One region of the Rhizobacter fulvus genome, then DNA from elsewhere that is predicted to be linked to it. Evidence: predicted binding sites of a transcription regulator. Region 1 holds the regulator's gene; each other region holds the start of a gene.
The links. The regulator HrcA, encoded in region 1, represses chaperone genes, less so after heat shock. The targets are predictions, from matches to a motif close to TTAGCACTCNNNNNNNNNGAGTGCTAA.
Positions count from the first base shown of each region.

Region 2: the regulator HrcA is predicted to act here: its motif matches at 2,918-2,944, upstream of groES (co-chaperone GroES).
Region 3: the regulator HrcA is predicted to act here: its motif matches at 1,681-1,707, upstream of rpoH (RNA polymerase sigma factor RpoH).

Region 1 is NZ_OZ224516.1:1,421,154-1,426,171, reverse strand. It holds gene recN (DNA repair protein RecN) at 1-1,318, opposite strand, end outside; gene ACWH49_RS06765 (NAD kinase) at 1,320-2,195, opposite strand; gene hrcA (heat-inducible transcriptional repressor HrcA) at 2,264-3,271, shown strand; tRNA gene ACWH49_RS06755 (tRNA-Ile) at 3,308-3,385, shown strand; gene ACWH49_RS06750 (VCBS domain-containing protein) at 3,844-5,018, shown strand, end outside.
Region 2 is NZ_OZ224516.1:3,113,789-3,118,806, forward strand. It holds gene ACWH49_RS14870 (alpha/beta fold hydrolase) at 1-757, shown strand, start outside; gene groL (chaperonin GroEL) at 841-2,493, opposite strand; gene groES (co-chaperone GroES) at 2,521-2,811, opposite strand; gene ACWH49_RS14885 (GAF domain-containing protein) at 3,094-3,648, shown strand; gene ACWH49_RS14890 (NAD-dependent epimerase/dehydratase family protein) at 3,695-4,684, shown strand; gene pobA (4-hydroxybenzoate 3-monooxygenase) at 4,727-5,018, shown strand, end outside.
Region 3 is NZ_OZ224516.1:1,182,095-1,187,112, reverse strand. It holds gene cyoE (heme o synthase) at 1-31, shown strand, start outside; gene ACWH49_RS05705 (SCO family protein) at 28-642, shown strand; gene rpoH (RNA polymerase sigma factor RpoH) at 708-1,637, opposite strand; gene ACWH49_RS05695 (ATP-binding protein) at 1,832-3,877, shown strand; gene ACWH49_RS05690 (recombination-associated protein RdgC) at 3,944-4,861, shown strand; gene ACWH49_RS05685 (NAD(P)H-dependent flavin oxidoreductase) at 4,874-5,018, opposite strand, start outside.

The DNA.
Region 1 (5,018 bases):
TCGTGACTGCGATCGCCAGCGCGATCCGCGACAGCTCGCCGCCGGACGCCACCTTGCCGAGCGGCCGCGGCGTGCTGCCCGCATGGCCGGCGACCAGAAACTCGGCCGACTCGGTACCGAACGATTGCGGGGCGTCCTGCTTCAGCAGTGCGACCTCGAATGCGCCGCCGGCCATGCCGAGCTGCTGCATCGCCTGCGTCACCGCGCGGGCGAGCTTCGGCGCGGCCGCGCGGCGGGCCGTGGAGATGCGCTTGGCCTCGGTCTCGAAGTCGGCGAGGGAGCGCGCCACGTCACGTTCCAGCGCCTCGAGATCGGCCGCAGCGTCGAGCGCGCGCAACTCGGCTTGCCATTGGGCGAGCACGGCGGGCAACTCCTGCGGCGGGCGCCGATAGCGCCGTGCCAGGCTCATCCAGGCCGACAGCCGCTCGTCCAGCGCCTGCAGCCGCTGCGGCTCGAGGTCGGTGTGGTTCAGGTAGCCGCTGAGCGTGTGGGCCGCGTCCTGCAACTGGGCCTGCGCGCTTTGCAGCACCTCGATCAGCGACGCCAGCTGCGCGTCGTACGCGGCCACGCCTTCGAGCGCGTGCAGCGCGCGGCCGGTGAGGGCGTCGGCGTTGTCGTCGGCGTCGGAGAGGGCATCGAGCGCGCTGCGCGCCGCATCCATCAGCGCCTGTCCGTTCGCGAGCTTCTTGTGCTCGGCCTCGAGTTCGGCCCACTCGTCGTCGCCCGGTGCGAGCTTGGCGACCTCGCCGATCTGCCACGCCAGGCGCTCGCGTTCCCGTTCCAGCCCTGCCTGCTGTGTGCCGGCGGCGGCCAGTGCCTCGGTGGCGCGCTTCCATTGCGAGAACAGTGCGCCCAGCGGGGTGCTGTCGATGCCCGCGAACGCGTCGAGCAGGCCGCGTATCGACGGCCCGCGCGTCAGACTCTGCCAAGCATGTTGGCCGTGGATGTCGACGAGGTGATCGGCGGCCTCGCGCAGCTGCGCAATCGTCGCCGGGCTGCCGTTGATCCACGCGCGGCTCTTGCCCTGCGCATCGATCGTGCGGCGCAGCAGCAGCGTCTCGGCGCTCTCGAACCCGCCTTCGTCGAGCCAGCCGGACAAGCTCGCCGGCGTGTCGAACTCGGCGCCGATCTCGGCCCGCGCCGCGCCTTCGCGGACCACGCCCGCATCGCCGCGGCTGCCGAGCGCGAGCTGCAGCGCGTCGACCAGGATCGACTTGCCCGCGCCGGTCTCGCCGGTCAGCACCGAGAAGCCGGCGTCGAGTTCCACTTCGAGCGCAGCGACGATCACGAAATCGCGGAGGGACAAGCGCCTCAACACCTCAGTTCACCCCGGAGTTCCAGTGCAGCTTGCGGCGCAGCGTCGCGTAGTAGCTCCAGCCTTGCGGATGCAGGAACCGCACCTGGTTCGCCGAACGCCGCACCCGCACGCGGTCGCCGTGCAGCAGGCTGGCGAGCGACTGCATGTCGAAGCTGACGCTCGCGTCGCGCCCGGCGACGATCTCGATGTGGATGTCGCCGGTGTCGGGCAGCACGATCGGCCGGTTCGAGAGGTCGTGCGGCGCGATCGGCACCAGCACCCAGCCCTTGATGCCAGGATGCAGGATCGGGCCGCCGGCCGACAGCGCGTAGGCGGTCGATCCGGTCGGCGAGCCGATGATCAGGCCGTCGGAGCGGAAGTTCGCGACGAACTCGTCGCCGATGTCGACCTTCAGCTCGACCATGCTCGCCGCCGCGCCGCGGCTCACGACCACGTCGTTCATCGCGTAGCCCTCGAATATCTGCGCGTCGTCACGCCACACGCCACCTTCGAGCATCGTGCGGCGTTCCTCGATGTAGTCGCCGGCGACCATCGGCGCGAGGGCCTCGGCGAACTGGCCGATGTTCACATCGGTGATGAAGCCCAGCCGCCCCTGGTTGATGCCGACCAGCGGGGTGCCGTAGCGGGCGAGCTGGCGCGCGATGCCCAGCATCGTGCCGTCGCCGCCGACGACGACCGCGAGGTCGCAGTCGCGGCCGAGTTCGTCGGCGGTCAGGGCGCCGTAGCCATCGATGCCGGTGTTCAGCGCGGTCTGGCGTTCGAGCGAGACCTCGAGCCCCTGCCGCACCAGGAACTGCGCGATGTCCTCCAGCACGCCGCGGATGCCCTGGGCCTGGTATTTGCCCACGAGCGCGGCGTGACGGAAGGGGCTGGACATGCGCGGGATTACACCACAGCACCCCCTGCAAACCGGCCTTGAAAGGGCCCGCCGCCTACAATGACGACATGCTGGACGAGCGCGCTAAAACACTGCTGAAGGCCCTGGTCGAGAAGTACATCGCCGATGGCCAGCCGGTGGGTTCGCGCACGCTGTCGCGGGCCAGTGGCCTGGAGCTGTCGCCGGCGACGATCCGCAACGTGATGGCCGACCTGGAAGACCTCGGCCTGATCGTCAGCCCGCACACCAGCGCCGGCCGCATCCCGACGCCCAAGGGCTACCGCCTGTTCGTCGACACGATGCTGACCGCGCAGCCGCTGGCCAACGCCCCGCCGACGCCGCAGTTGCCGCCCGACCAGCCGCAACGCGTGATCGCGAACGCGGCGCAGCTGCTGTCCAACCTGTCGAGCTTCGTCGGCGTGATCACCGCGCCGCGCAAGGCGAGCGTGTTCCATCACATCGAGTTCATGCGCCTGAGCGAGCGGCGTGTGCTGGTGATCCTGGTCGCGCCTGACGGGGACGTGCAGAACCGCGTGATCTTCACCGCCCAGGACTACACCCAGTCGCAGCTGATCGAGGCCAGCAACTACCTGACCGCGAACTACCGCGGCCGCACGATCGAGGAGGTGCGCGAGCGTCTGAAGACCGAGGTCGACGCGCTGCGCGGCGAGATCGCCACGCTGATGCAGGCCGCGGTCCAGGCCGGCAGCGAGGCCCACGCCGACAGCCAGGAGCAGGTCGTGATCAGCGGCGAGCGCAACCTGCTGACAGTGCAGGACTTCTCCAGCGACATGGGCAGCCTGCGCAAGCTGTTCGACGTCTTCGAGCAGAAGACGCAGCTGATGCGCCTGCTCGAGGTCAGCAGCCGCGCCGAGGGCGTGCGCATCTACATCGGCGGCGAGAGCATGGTGGTGCCGTTCGAGGAGCTGTCGGTGGTCTCGGCGCCGTACGAGGTCAACGGCCAGATCGTCGGCACGCTCGGCGTGATCGGGCCGACGCGGATGGCGTACGACCGGATGATCCAGATCGTCGACATCACGTCGCGGCTGGTGACCAACGCGTTGAGCACGAAGTAGCGGCGCGCCGCGCGCTGCCTACAATCCCCGCACGCCGGGCCGCTAGCTCATGATGGTTAGAGCAGCAGACTCATAATCTGTTGGTGCCGTGTTCGACTCACGGGCGGCCTACCAATTAGTGTGTGTCAGAGAGCAATTCTCTGATTGGATCGCGGAGCATGGCGATCGATGGCCAGCCGGGGACGGCCATGCAGCCATCGGACTTCGCGGTGGACTCGTGTGCGCGAGATGCGAGATCGCGAGGGTGACGTCGACTTCTTGCGGTGGGCTCCGTGCACCACTCAACGGTCAGCGAAACCTGCGTTTCCTGACAGAGCGGAGACGTTAGGCCAGTCGGCGAAATGAAACATTTGCGCTGACGTGCGAGTGTCATTCGTGACTTAGTTGTCGGTTTCCGCGTGGGAATACCCCTCGGTCAGCCTGTTTGCACCCAACCAGGGGGGGTGTGAATTGCGTAGGCGCATTAACAATGTTTCACATATCACTGAACAGATTCAGGGCTGCGTCTTGACACTTTCGTGTCTGCGCTCCCGCCGTCCACACGATGCCGATAGTTCGGCGCAGGAGCACCAATGAGCGACCCAATCATCACAGGCACCGAGAGCAACGACAACCTGAATGGCGGTTCTGGTGCCGACACGATCAACGGCGGCGCTGGCAACGACAAGATTTCGGGTGGGTCCGGCAATGACACGCTGAACGGCGGCAGCGGAAGCGACATCGTCAACGGCGATTCCGGTAACGACACGCTGGTCTACAACCTCACCGAAAACCTCAACGGTGCGAAGGACGTCTATACGGGCGGCTCCGGCATCGACACCGTCCTGATGCAACTGAGTGCGGCGCAGTGGGTGGACCTTGGGGTTCGCGCCGAGTTGCAGCGTTACGTGACGTTCCTGCAGACGGTCAAGACCAATCCGCAAGGTGAAGTATCGAACGGGAGCGCCAGCGATTTCACCTTCAAATTCGCCAACGACACCGCGCTGACCGTCCAGATGATGGAGAAGCTGGCGGTATCGGTGCAGCAGGCGGACGGCTCATACCTGGCGATTGACTTTCACCAGACCGTCTTGACCGGGGTGACGCAGCAGTTTGTGAGCGAGCTCGGCGACGCCTCGGCTCAGGACTTGAAACTCGTTGGTACATTGAGTTTCCTCGATCTCGATGCGGGCCAGTCGCTCATCGCCACCGTCGGCTCTTCGTCGGTCGTGGCAAGTGCCGGCGTGGTGCTTCCCAGCAATCTGGCAGTGGCGCTGGCGCCCGTGTTGAGCTTTTCAGGGCCAGCCACCTGGACCGGCGGTGTGCAGACAATCGGGTACATCTACGACCCGCTCGCGGTAAACCTGGACTTCCTGCGGGCAGGGCAGTCGATCACCGTAACGTACGCCGTGAAAGTTGGCGACTCGGTCGCGCAGAACTTGGTCATCACCATTGCCGGCACGAACGACGCGCCGGTGCTCAGCAGCTTCGTCTCGACCGTGCCGGTGGCCGAACTCGGCAATGCGTCGGCTCAGGACATTTCACCAATCATCGGCACGCTGTCGGTGAACGATGCGGACATCGGGGACACCTTGCACGCATCGGTGTCTGGAGCTCCGTCTCTTGCGTTGAGCGGCGGCACGTTGACTGCGGCTCAGGTCGCTGCCCTCACCACGGCGCTGGGAAGCGGCAAGCTGACTTTCGCTGACGCCAATTCCAACGGCGGAACGAAGAGCCTCGCGTATACCTGGGACCCGGCGGCCGCCAA
Region 2 (5,018 bases), 1.7 Mb from region 1:
CCGCTACCGGTGCGTCGCGCCCAACCTGCGCGGCTTCGGCCCGTCCTCGTCGCCGACGGAACCGGAGCAGTACCGCGTCAAGCACCTGATGGCCGACCTGCAGGCGCTGATCGCGCAGCTGGGCGAGGGCGCACCGCTCGAGGCGCTGGTCGCTCACGACTGGGGCGGCGCAGTCGCCTGGACGCTGGCCGCGCTCCATCCGGAACTGATGAAGCGCCTGGTGATCATCAATTCGCCGCACCCCGCCCTGTTCCTGCGCGAGCTCAAGAGCAGCCCGAACCAGCAGGCGGCGAGTGCGTACATGAACTTCCTGTGCCGGCCCGATGCCGAGAAGCTGCTCGCCGAGAACGACTACGCCCGCATGTGGCCGATGTTCACCAACATGGGCGCGGCGGACACCGGCCGCGAGGGCGGCGGCTGGCTCACCGAATCGGTTCGGGACCAGTACCGCGCGATCTGGGACGCCGGGCTGACGGGCGGCTGCAACTACTACCGCGCCTCGCCGCTGCGCCCGCCGCTCGATGCCGAGTCCGCGGTCATGAAGGTCGAGTTCCCGCGCGAGTACGTCACGGTCCGGCGTCCCACGCTGGTGATCTGGGGCGAGGACGACATGGCGTTGCCGGTCGCGCTGATCGACGGCCTGGACGAGTTCGTGCCCGACATGAACCTCGTGCGCGTGCCGGGCGCGAGCCACTGGATCATCCACGAGCGGCCGGCGTCCATCGCCGCGGAGATCGACAAGCACCTGCGCCGCTGAAATCGGACGCGTCAAAAGAAAGAGGGCACCGAAGTGCCCTCTTTGCGGGTGCGAATCGGGCGGCTTTGACCGCCCGGGTCGTCTTACATGTCCATGCCGCCCATGCCACCCATGCCGCCCATGCCACCCGGCATGCCGCCGCCGCCGGCGGCTTCGTCCTTCGGCGCCTCGGAGATCATGGCTTCCGTCGTCAGCATCAGCGACGCGACCGAGGCTGCGTTCTGCAGGGCCGTGCGCGTGACCTTCGTCGGGTCCAGGATGCCCATCTCGATCATGTCGCCATACGTGTCATTGGCCGCATTGAAGCCGTAGTTGCCCTTGCCGGCCAACACCGCATTCACGACCACGCTGGCTTCGCCGCCGGCGTTGTAGACGATCTCGCGCAGCGGCGCTTCGATGGCCTTCAACACCAGCTTGATGCCGGCTTCCTGGTCGGGGTTGTCGCCCTTGATGACGCCCGCGGATTGCTTGGCGCGCAGCAGCGCGACGCCACCACCGGCCACGATGCCTTCCTCGACGGCGGCACGGGTCGCGTGCAGCGCATCTTCGACGCGGGCCTTCTTTTCCTTCATCTCGACTTCGGTGGCGGCGCCGACCTTGATCACCGCCACACCGCCGGCCAGCTTGGCCACGCGCTCTTGCAGCTTTTCACGGTCGTAGTCGCTGGTGGCTTCCTCGATCTGGATGCGCACTTGCTTGACGCGCGCCTCGATGTCGCCCGCGGCGCCCGAGCCGTCGATGATCGTGGTGTTTTCCTTGCCCACTTCGACGCGCTTGGCCTGGCCCAGGTCGGCCAGCGTGACCTTCTCGAGCGTCAGGCCGACTTCTTCGGCGATGACCTTGCCGCCGGTCAGGATCGCGATGTCCTCGAGCATCGCCTTGCGGCGGTCACCGAAGCCCGGCGCCTTGACGGCGACGACCTTCAGGATGCCGCGGATCGTGTTGACGACCAGCGTGGCGAGCGCTTCGCCTTCGACTTCTTCCGCGATGATCAGCAGCGGACGGCCCGACTTGGCGACTTGCTCCAGCGTCGGCAGCAGGTCACGGATGTTGCTGATCTTCTTGTCGAACAGCAGCACGAACGGGTTGTCCAGCGTCGCGGTCTGCTTTTCCGGGTTGTTGATGAAGTACGGCGACAGGTAGCCGCGGTCGAACTGCATGCCTTCGACGACTTCGAGTTCGCTGTTCAGGCTCTTGCCGTCTTCGACGGTGATGACGCCTTCCTTGCCGACCTTGTCCATCGCGTCGGCGATGATCTTGCCGACTTCCTCGTCGCTGTTGGCCGAGATCGTGCCGACTTGCGCGATTTCCTTCGAGGTCGTGGTGGCCTTCGACTGCTTCTTCAGCTGCTCGACCAGCGCCGTGACGGCCTTGTCGATGCCGCGCTTCAGGTCCATCGGGTTCATGCCCGCGGCCACGTACTTCATGCCTTCGCGAACGATGGCTTGCGCGAGCACGGTGGCGGTGGTGGTGCCGTCACCGGCGATGTCGGAGGTCTTGGAAGCGACTTCCTTGACCATCTGCGCGCCCATGTTCTGAAGCTTGTCCTTCAGCTCGATTTCCTTGGCGACCGAGACACCGTCCTTGGTGACCGTCGGGCCGCCGAACGAACGCTCCAGCACCACGTTGCGACCCTTGGGGCCGAGCGTGACCTTGACCGCGTTGGCCAGGATGTTCACACCCTCGACCATGCGTGCGCGGGCTTCGCCGCCGAAAATTACGTCTTTTGCTGCCATTTGAATGTTCTCCTGTGTACCGTGGGATTACTTCTCGACGACCGCGAACAGGTCGTCTTCCTTCATCACCAGCAGTTCTTCGCCATCGACCTTGACGGTCTGGCCGCTGTACTTGCCGAACAACACCCGGTCGCCGACCTTGATGTTCAGGACGACGAAGTCGCCCTTGTCATTGCGCTTGCCCGGACCGACGGCCAGCACTTCGCCCTGATCGGGCTTTTCGGCGGCGTTGTCGGGGATGACGATGCCCGAGGCGGTCTTGGTTTCCTGTTCCAGGCGCTTGACGATCACGCGATCGTGCAACGGACGAAGTTTCATAGCATCTCCTTGATGGACTTAAGAACGATATAAATCGTGGCTTGGAAGCGAAGTGGGCACTCAGCTTTCCACGGCGGATCGCGACCTGGGGCACGCCGATCCGCCGTTAGCACTCACTGGAAGCGAGTGCTAGCAGGGCGGATTATAGGGCGACGACCCGATCTTTCAAGTGACATCGCCGCCCGTTCAGCGCGAGCGGGCACGATGGCTCCGACGCCGCTGACTCCACGTGCCGCCGGTTGCGAGAAAATGCCGCGCTGAATCAAGGACGGAGATCCCCGCGTGACCGGTGTGCCGAATTTCCATTTCCTCATGAGAGACCTGGCGCACGAAGTGGACGCCGGGCGCGTGACCGACATCGACGCTGCCGGCCAAGTGGCCGAGCACATCCAGAAGGCGCTGGGATGCATCCACGTCACGTTCTGGAGCGTCTCCGGGCCCATCGGCCGGCGCGTGATGCGCAGCGTCGCGGCCTATGACGGTGTCAGGGGAATGGCCATCGCGGGCGCCGCGGTGTTCCCCGAGTCGGGCGGCGGCTTCTTCGGCGCATTGGTGCGCGAGGGGTGCTATGTCTGCGGCGACACCTTCGCGGATCCGGCGCTCCAGTCGGTGAAGGACGCCATGCTCGTGCCGTTCGGGATCCGCGCGTTGCTGGCCGCCTCGTATGGCGGCCACGGCGAGGTGTGGGGCATCATCACCTGCACGAACAATGTCGCACGGACATGGCGATCCGCCGAGGTGACGGCGCTGAGGAAGTGCGCCGCCGAGATCTCGACCTTGCGGAGCCAGCGCCGGATGCTCGGGAATTCGCTGTCCACCGGGGGCTTCCTGACGTGACTGGGCGCCATGGCACCTGCGGACCGCGAGCCCCAGACTGCCCGCCATGAAGATCCTCGTCACCGGAAGCGCCGGCCACCTCGGCGAAGCGCTGATGCGCACGCTGGCGGAAAGCGTGCACGACGCGGTCGGTTGCGACGTGCGGGCGTCGCCGTACACGCGGCATGTCGGCTCGGTCGCCGATCGGGCGTTCGTCGCGCGCTGCATGGACGGCATCGACGCGGTGCTGCACACCGCCACACTGCATAAGCCGCACATCGCGACCCACACGCGCCAGCATTTCGTCGACACGAACATCACCGGGACGCTGAACCTGCTGGAGGAAGCGCTCGCCGGGGGTGTCGGCGCCTTCATCTTCACCAGCACGACCAGCGCCTACGGACACGTGCTGATCCCGGCGCCGGGCGCGCCGGCCGCCTGGATCACCGAGGAGGTCGTGCCGCGCCCGAAGAACATCTATGGCGTGACCAAGCTGGCCGCGGAGAACCTGTGCGAATTGATGCATGCGCTGCACGGGTTGCCGTGCCTGGTGCTGCGCACCTCGCGCTTCTTTCCGGAGGACGACGACTGCAAGCGCACGCGCGACGACTACTTCGACGCGAACGCCAAGGTGAACGAGTTGTTGAACCGCCGTGTCGACATCGAGGACGCGGTCGATGCGCACCTGTGCGCCCTCGAGCGTGCGCCGGTGCTCGGTTTCGGCCGCTACATCGTCAGCGCGACGACGCCCTTCGAGGCGGTGGATCTCGCGGCGCTGCGTCGCGGCGCGGCCGGCGTCGTGGCACGCCGCGTGCCTGATTTCGAGGCCGAGTATCAGCGCCGCGGCTGGAAGATGTTCGACGGCATCGATCGCGTCTACGTCAACGCCAAGGCCCGCACCGATCTGCACTGGCAGCCCCGCCACGACTTCGCTTCGGTGCTCGAGCGGCTGCGTTCGGGCGGCGACCACCGCAGTGCGCTCGCGCTCGAGATCGGCAAGAAGGGCTACCACCCGGGGCCGTTCCTGGGTGACGGCCCGTACCCCGTCGCGCCCTAGACTACGGCGCCGGCCCGCGTCGTGGCCGATGAGGATTTCCGCATGAGCACCCAGCGCACCCAAGTCGCGATCATCGGCGCCGGCCCGGCCGGGCTGTTGCTCGGTCAGTTGCTTCACCGGGCCGGCATCGACAACGTGATCCTCGAGCGCCAGACTGGCGACTACGTGCTCGGCCGCATTCGCGCCGGCGTGCTGGAGCAGACGACTTGCGACCTGCTCGACGAGGCCGGCGTCGGCGAGCGGATGCATGCCGAGGGGATGGTGCACGACGGCTTCGAGCTGTGCTTCGGCGGCGCGCGCCACCGCATCGACATGCACGGGCTGACCGGCGGCA
Region 3 (5,018 bases), 240 kb from region 1:
CGTCGATCACTATCTGAGGCCGCTGCTGTGAATCACCTGCGTCGATCCGTCCTGCTCGCCGCCGCCCTCGGCGTGGCCGCTCTCACCGGCTGCGACAAGCTCGGGCTCGGCAAGCCGCCGGCGCCGCAGTTCAAGGGCGCCGACATCACCGGCGTCGACTACGCGAAGACGCTGGCGCTGCCCGATGCCAACGGCCAGCCGCGCACGCTCGGCGACTTCAAGGGAAAGGTCACGGTGATCTTCTTCGGCTACACCCAGTGCCCGGACGTCTGCCCCACGACGATGGCGGAGCTCGCGCAGGTCAAGAAGGCGCTCGGCCCGGACGGCGACAAGCTGCAGGCGGTGTTCGTCACGATCGACCCCGAGCGCGACACACCGGAGATCTTGAAGTCGTACATGGCCAGCTTCGACCCGAGCTTCGTCGCGCTGCGCGGCACGCTGGAGCAGACCAAGGCGGCGGCCAAGGAGTTCAAGATCTATTTCGAGAAGGTGCCCGGCAAGACCGAGGGCAGCTACACGATGGACCACTCGGCCGGTGCGTTCGTGCTCGACGCCAAGGGCAACGTGCGCCTGTTCGAGCGCTACGGTGCCGGCGCGGAAGGATTGACCGCCGACGTCAAGGCGCTGATCGCGCAGGGCTGAAGTTCGATCCGCCCGGGCAAGAAAGAACGGCCCCGCGGGGCCGTTCTTCATGGGGCGTTCCAGCGTCAGACGCTTTCCGCCAGGGCCTTGCGCATCTTCTTCATCGCCGCGACCTCGATCTGGCGGATCCGCTCGGCGCTCACGCCGTATTCCGCCGCCAGGTCGTGCAGCGTCATGCCGCCCGAGCTGTCGTCGTTGACCTTCAGCCAGCGCTCCTCGACGATGCGGCGGCTGCGGGCGTCGAGTGCGTCGAGCGCGAGCGCGATGCCGTCGCCGGCCAGCCAGTCGCGGTTGCGCGCCTCGAGCACGCGCGTCGGCTCGCTGGCCTCGTCGGCCAGATAGGCGATCGGCGCGAAGCTGGCGTCCTCGCTGTCGTCGGTCTGCGGCTCCAGCGCCACGTCACCGCCGGACAGGCGCGTTTCCATCTCCAGCACCTCCTCGCGCTTGACGTTCAGCGTGCGGGCGAGCGTGTCGACCTCGCCCTGGGTCAGCGTGTTGCGGTGCGTGTCGACATCGAGCGCGTCGTCCTTCAGGCTCTGCTTCATCGAGCGCAGGTTGAAGAACAGCTTGCGCTGGGCCTTGGTCGTCGCAACCTTGACCATCCGCCAGTTCTTCAGGATGTACTCGTGGATCTCGGCCTTGATCCAGTGCATCGCGTAGCTGACCAGGCGAACGCCCTGGTCCGGGTCGAAACGCTTGACGGCCTTCATCAGGCCGACGTTGCCTTCCTGGATCAGGTCGCCGTGCGGCAGGCCGTAGCCCAGGTACTTGCGCGAGATCGAGACGACCAAGCGGAGGTGCGAGAGCACCAGCTTTCCGGCGGCCTCGAGGTCGCCGCTGGCGCGCAGGCGGGTCGCGTAAGCGATTTCCTCCTCGTGCGTCAGCAACGGAACGCGGTTCGCCGCCGTGATGTAGGCGTCGAGGTTGCCCAGCGACGGCACCAGGGCCCACGGGTCGCGGACGGTCAGAGCAGCAGTGGCAGTGGAAGTGTTCATGGAGAGATCAGACACGCCGAACCCCTTTCAAGTTCCGCAAATATTAGCACTCGTGGGGTGGGAGTGCTGATCGGCTTCAACTATCGCGACGATCGTCTGGTCATGATGTCACACCGCAGTGCGAGGAGGGTCTCCAAGTGTGTGGTCACTGACATCTGCGGCTACGAAGGGCGGTTGGTCGTCTGGCGACACCGATGAGAAGTCTTGCCGCATCGGTTCAGGACCGGTCCATCCCCGGGCGACCCGGCCTCCAGAATGACGGCGTGGCTGATTTCGACTCCTTCGACGCGATGACAGCCTCGGAGTTGCTGGCCCGGGTGCACGAGCTTTTCGGCAGTGGCGGCCGCGGCGACACCCCGATGGCGCGGCTGGCCGACAAGGCGCTCGAGCGAGCACGCGACACCGGGGACGCCGAAACACAAGCGCTGGTCCTCTACTTTCGTCTGATCGGTCAGGTTCGCCTGCTGTCGGAGAGCGAGATGCTCGCCCGGGTGGGCGCGGCGCGCGCGGAGTGCGTGGCGCTCGGCGTCCAGCGGGGCGTGTGGATGATGGACGATCTCGCCGCCTGGACACGCTTGACGCATGGGCATCACATGGAGGCCATCGCCATGTGCGAGCGGCTCGCCCGGATCCCGACCGACACGCGTCCCGCTTTCGAGCGCAGCATCACCGCCCACCACCTGGCCGTCGCCAACCAGTACACCGGCAACCACGACGACGGCTTGCGGTGGTTCTATCGATTCCTTCAGCTCGCCGAGGACGCCGGCCACCGCAGGTGGCTGGCCGCGGCATGCCTCGAGTTGGGCGGCTTCCTGCTGGAGGACACCTTGAATCCGGAGCAGGCGCTGCCGCACCTGCAACGGGCGCGCGCGATCTGGCGCGACTACCCGCCAGCACCGACCGCGTTCATCGCCACGGCGCACACGATCGAGGCGCTCGACCTGCTGGGCCGACCCGAGGAGGCCCATGCCGTCTTCGTCGAGGACACCAACGCAGAGGGCGCCCTGCCGATGCTCGAAGCGAGCCGCACGCGCATGGCGATCGCCTTGATCGGCGTGGGTCGGCTCGACGAAGCCCAGGCCTGGCTGGATCAGGTGCGTCCCGAGTACACGCACATCCGCAGGAACGAATACCCGTTCGGGCCGACCGTGCCGGTCCGCCTGCTGTGCGCGCAAAAGCGCTTCCAGGAAGCGCGAGCCTTGGCCGAGGCGGAACGCGATCGCATCGTCATCCACAAGCTCGCGGCCTACGACCGGGTTCAGCTGCTGGATCACCTGCGGGAAGCCTGCGAAGCGCTCGGCGACACCCAGGCGGCGGCCGAGGCCGCCACCGCAGCCCGGGATGCCTGCCTGCCGCTGGTGAACGTCTCGGCGCGCGCTCGCTACCTGGCGAGCCAGATCGAACGCGATCCGGCGAACGCGCCCCGGCTGTCGGCGCTCGACCTGCGTCGCCTGGACGCCATCGAGCGGGAGGTGAAGGCACAGGCCAGTTCGGCGCCGTCGCCCCGGCTGCCCCGCTTCCTGGCCCACGTGGTGCATGAGCTGCGCAGCCCGGTCGGCGGTGTCATGGGCATGAGCTCGCTGCTGCTGATGTCGGCGCTCGACGAGAAGCAGCGGCGGTTCACGACGGCGATCAATTCCTCCGCCGCGACGCTCGAACGGCTGATCAACGACGTGCTGGACCTGTCGAAGCTCGAGAGCGGGCGCTTTCAACTGAACCCGCAGCCCTTCGCTCTCGAGCCCTGGCTGGCACAGGTCACCGGCCCCTATGTCTCGATGGGACTGGCCAAGGGCGTGGCCGTGAACGTCGACCCGGCCCCCGATCTGCCCCGCGAGCTGCTCGGGGACGTGTTGCGCATTGGCCAGGTGCTGGTCAACCTGATGTCGAACGCGCTCAAGTTCACGCGGGCCGGCTGGATCGACGTGCGCATCCGCAACGGCGGGGGCTCGGCACCCGGCGTGGTCCGGCTGCGATTCGAAGTGCAGGACACCGGCATGGGCATTTCGGCCGAGGCCCTGGGGCGCCTTTTCCAGGAGTTCGAGCAGGCCAACGAGACCATCGCGCAGGACTACGGCGGAACCGGCCTGGGCCTGGCGCTCAGCAAGCACCTTGTCGAGCTGATGCAGGGGCGGATCGGCGCCCGCAGCGAACCCAATGTCGGCAGCCTGTTCTGGTTCGAGCTGGACCTTCCGGAAGCGGTCTGCCCGACCCGCAACGCGGCCGCCACGAACCGGGATTGATTGCGAGGACAATCGCGCCTCCCGCGCCGGCGTCCGCCGCGCCTCCCCTTTCAACGAGAGGTCCGTTTGTTCAAGAATCTGATCGTGTACCGCATCGGCCCGGGCTGGGCCGCCAACAGCGCCGAGCTCGAAGCCGGGCTGGAGAAGATGGTCTTCGTCGAATGTGGCGCGACCCAGCCGGTCTCGGCCGGCTGGGCGCCGCCGCGCGGCGTCGCGCACGCGCCGCTGCTCGAATCGGTCGGCGGCCAGTGGCTGATGAAACTGGTGATCGAGCAGCGCGTCGTGCCGTCGGCCGTCGTCAAGCGCCGGGTCGACGAGCGTGCCGCGCAGATCGAACAGGCCACCGGCCGCAAGCCCGGCAAGAAGCAGCAGAAGGAGCTGAAGGAAGAGGTGCTGCTCGACCTGCTGCCGCAGGCCTTCACCAAGCAGGCCGCGATCCGCGTCTGGCTGAACCCCAAGGACCGGCTGCTGATGATCGACGCCAGCAGCCCGGCCAAGGCGGACGACGTGGTCACGCAGCTGGTCAAGGCCGCCGAGGGCCTGGCGCTGACGCCGCTGCACACCGCGCAGTCGCCGGCCGCGGCGATGTCGGAGTGGCTGACGACCGGGGACGCGCCAGCCGGCTTCAGCATCGATCGCGAGTGCGAACTGAAGTCGCCGGACGAGAGCAAGTCGGCGGTGCGCTACGCCCGCCATGCGCTCGACATCGAGGAGGTGCGCCAGCACATCGCCGGCGGCAAGGTGCCGACCCAGCTCGCGCTGACCTGGCAGGGCCGCGTCTCGCTGCTGCTGACCGAGGCGATGCAGGTCAAGAAGATCGCGTTCCTCGAAGGCGTGTTCGAAGGCGGCAGCAAGCCGAAGGCCGACGAGGCATTCGAGGCCGATGCAGCCATCGCCACCGGCGAACTCGGTAAGCTGGTTCCCGACCTGATCGACGCGCTCGGCGGCGAGCACCAGCCGGGCGTGCCGGCGCTCGCGGCCTGACGCCGCTGCGAATTACCAGCCTGCGGCCAGCGCGCGGGTGATCTCGGCCGCGGGCACCGCCCGGCAGCCGCTCGGGTTCTGGCCCGACCACAGCGGCGAGAAGTCGCCGCTGCCCGCGCGCTCTGCCGCGGCGCGCAGCGGCGCGATCGCGGCCGTG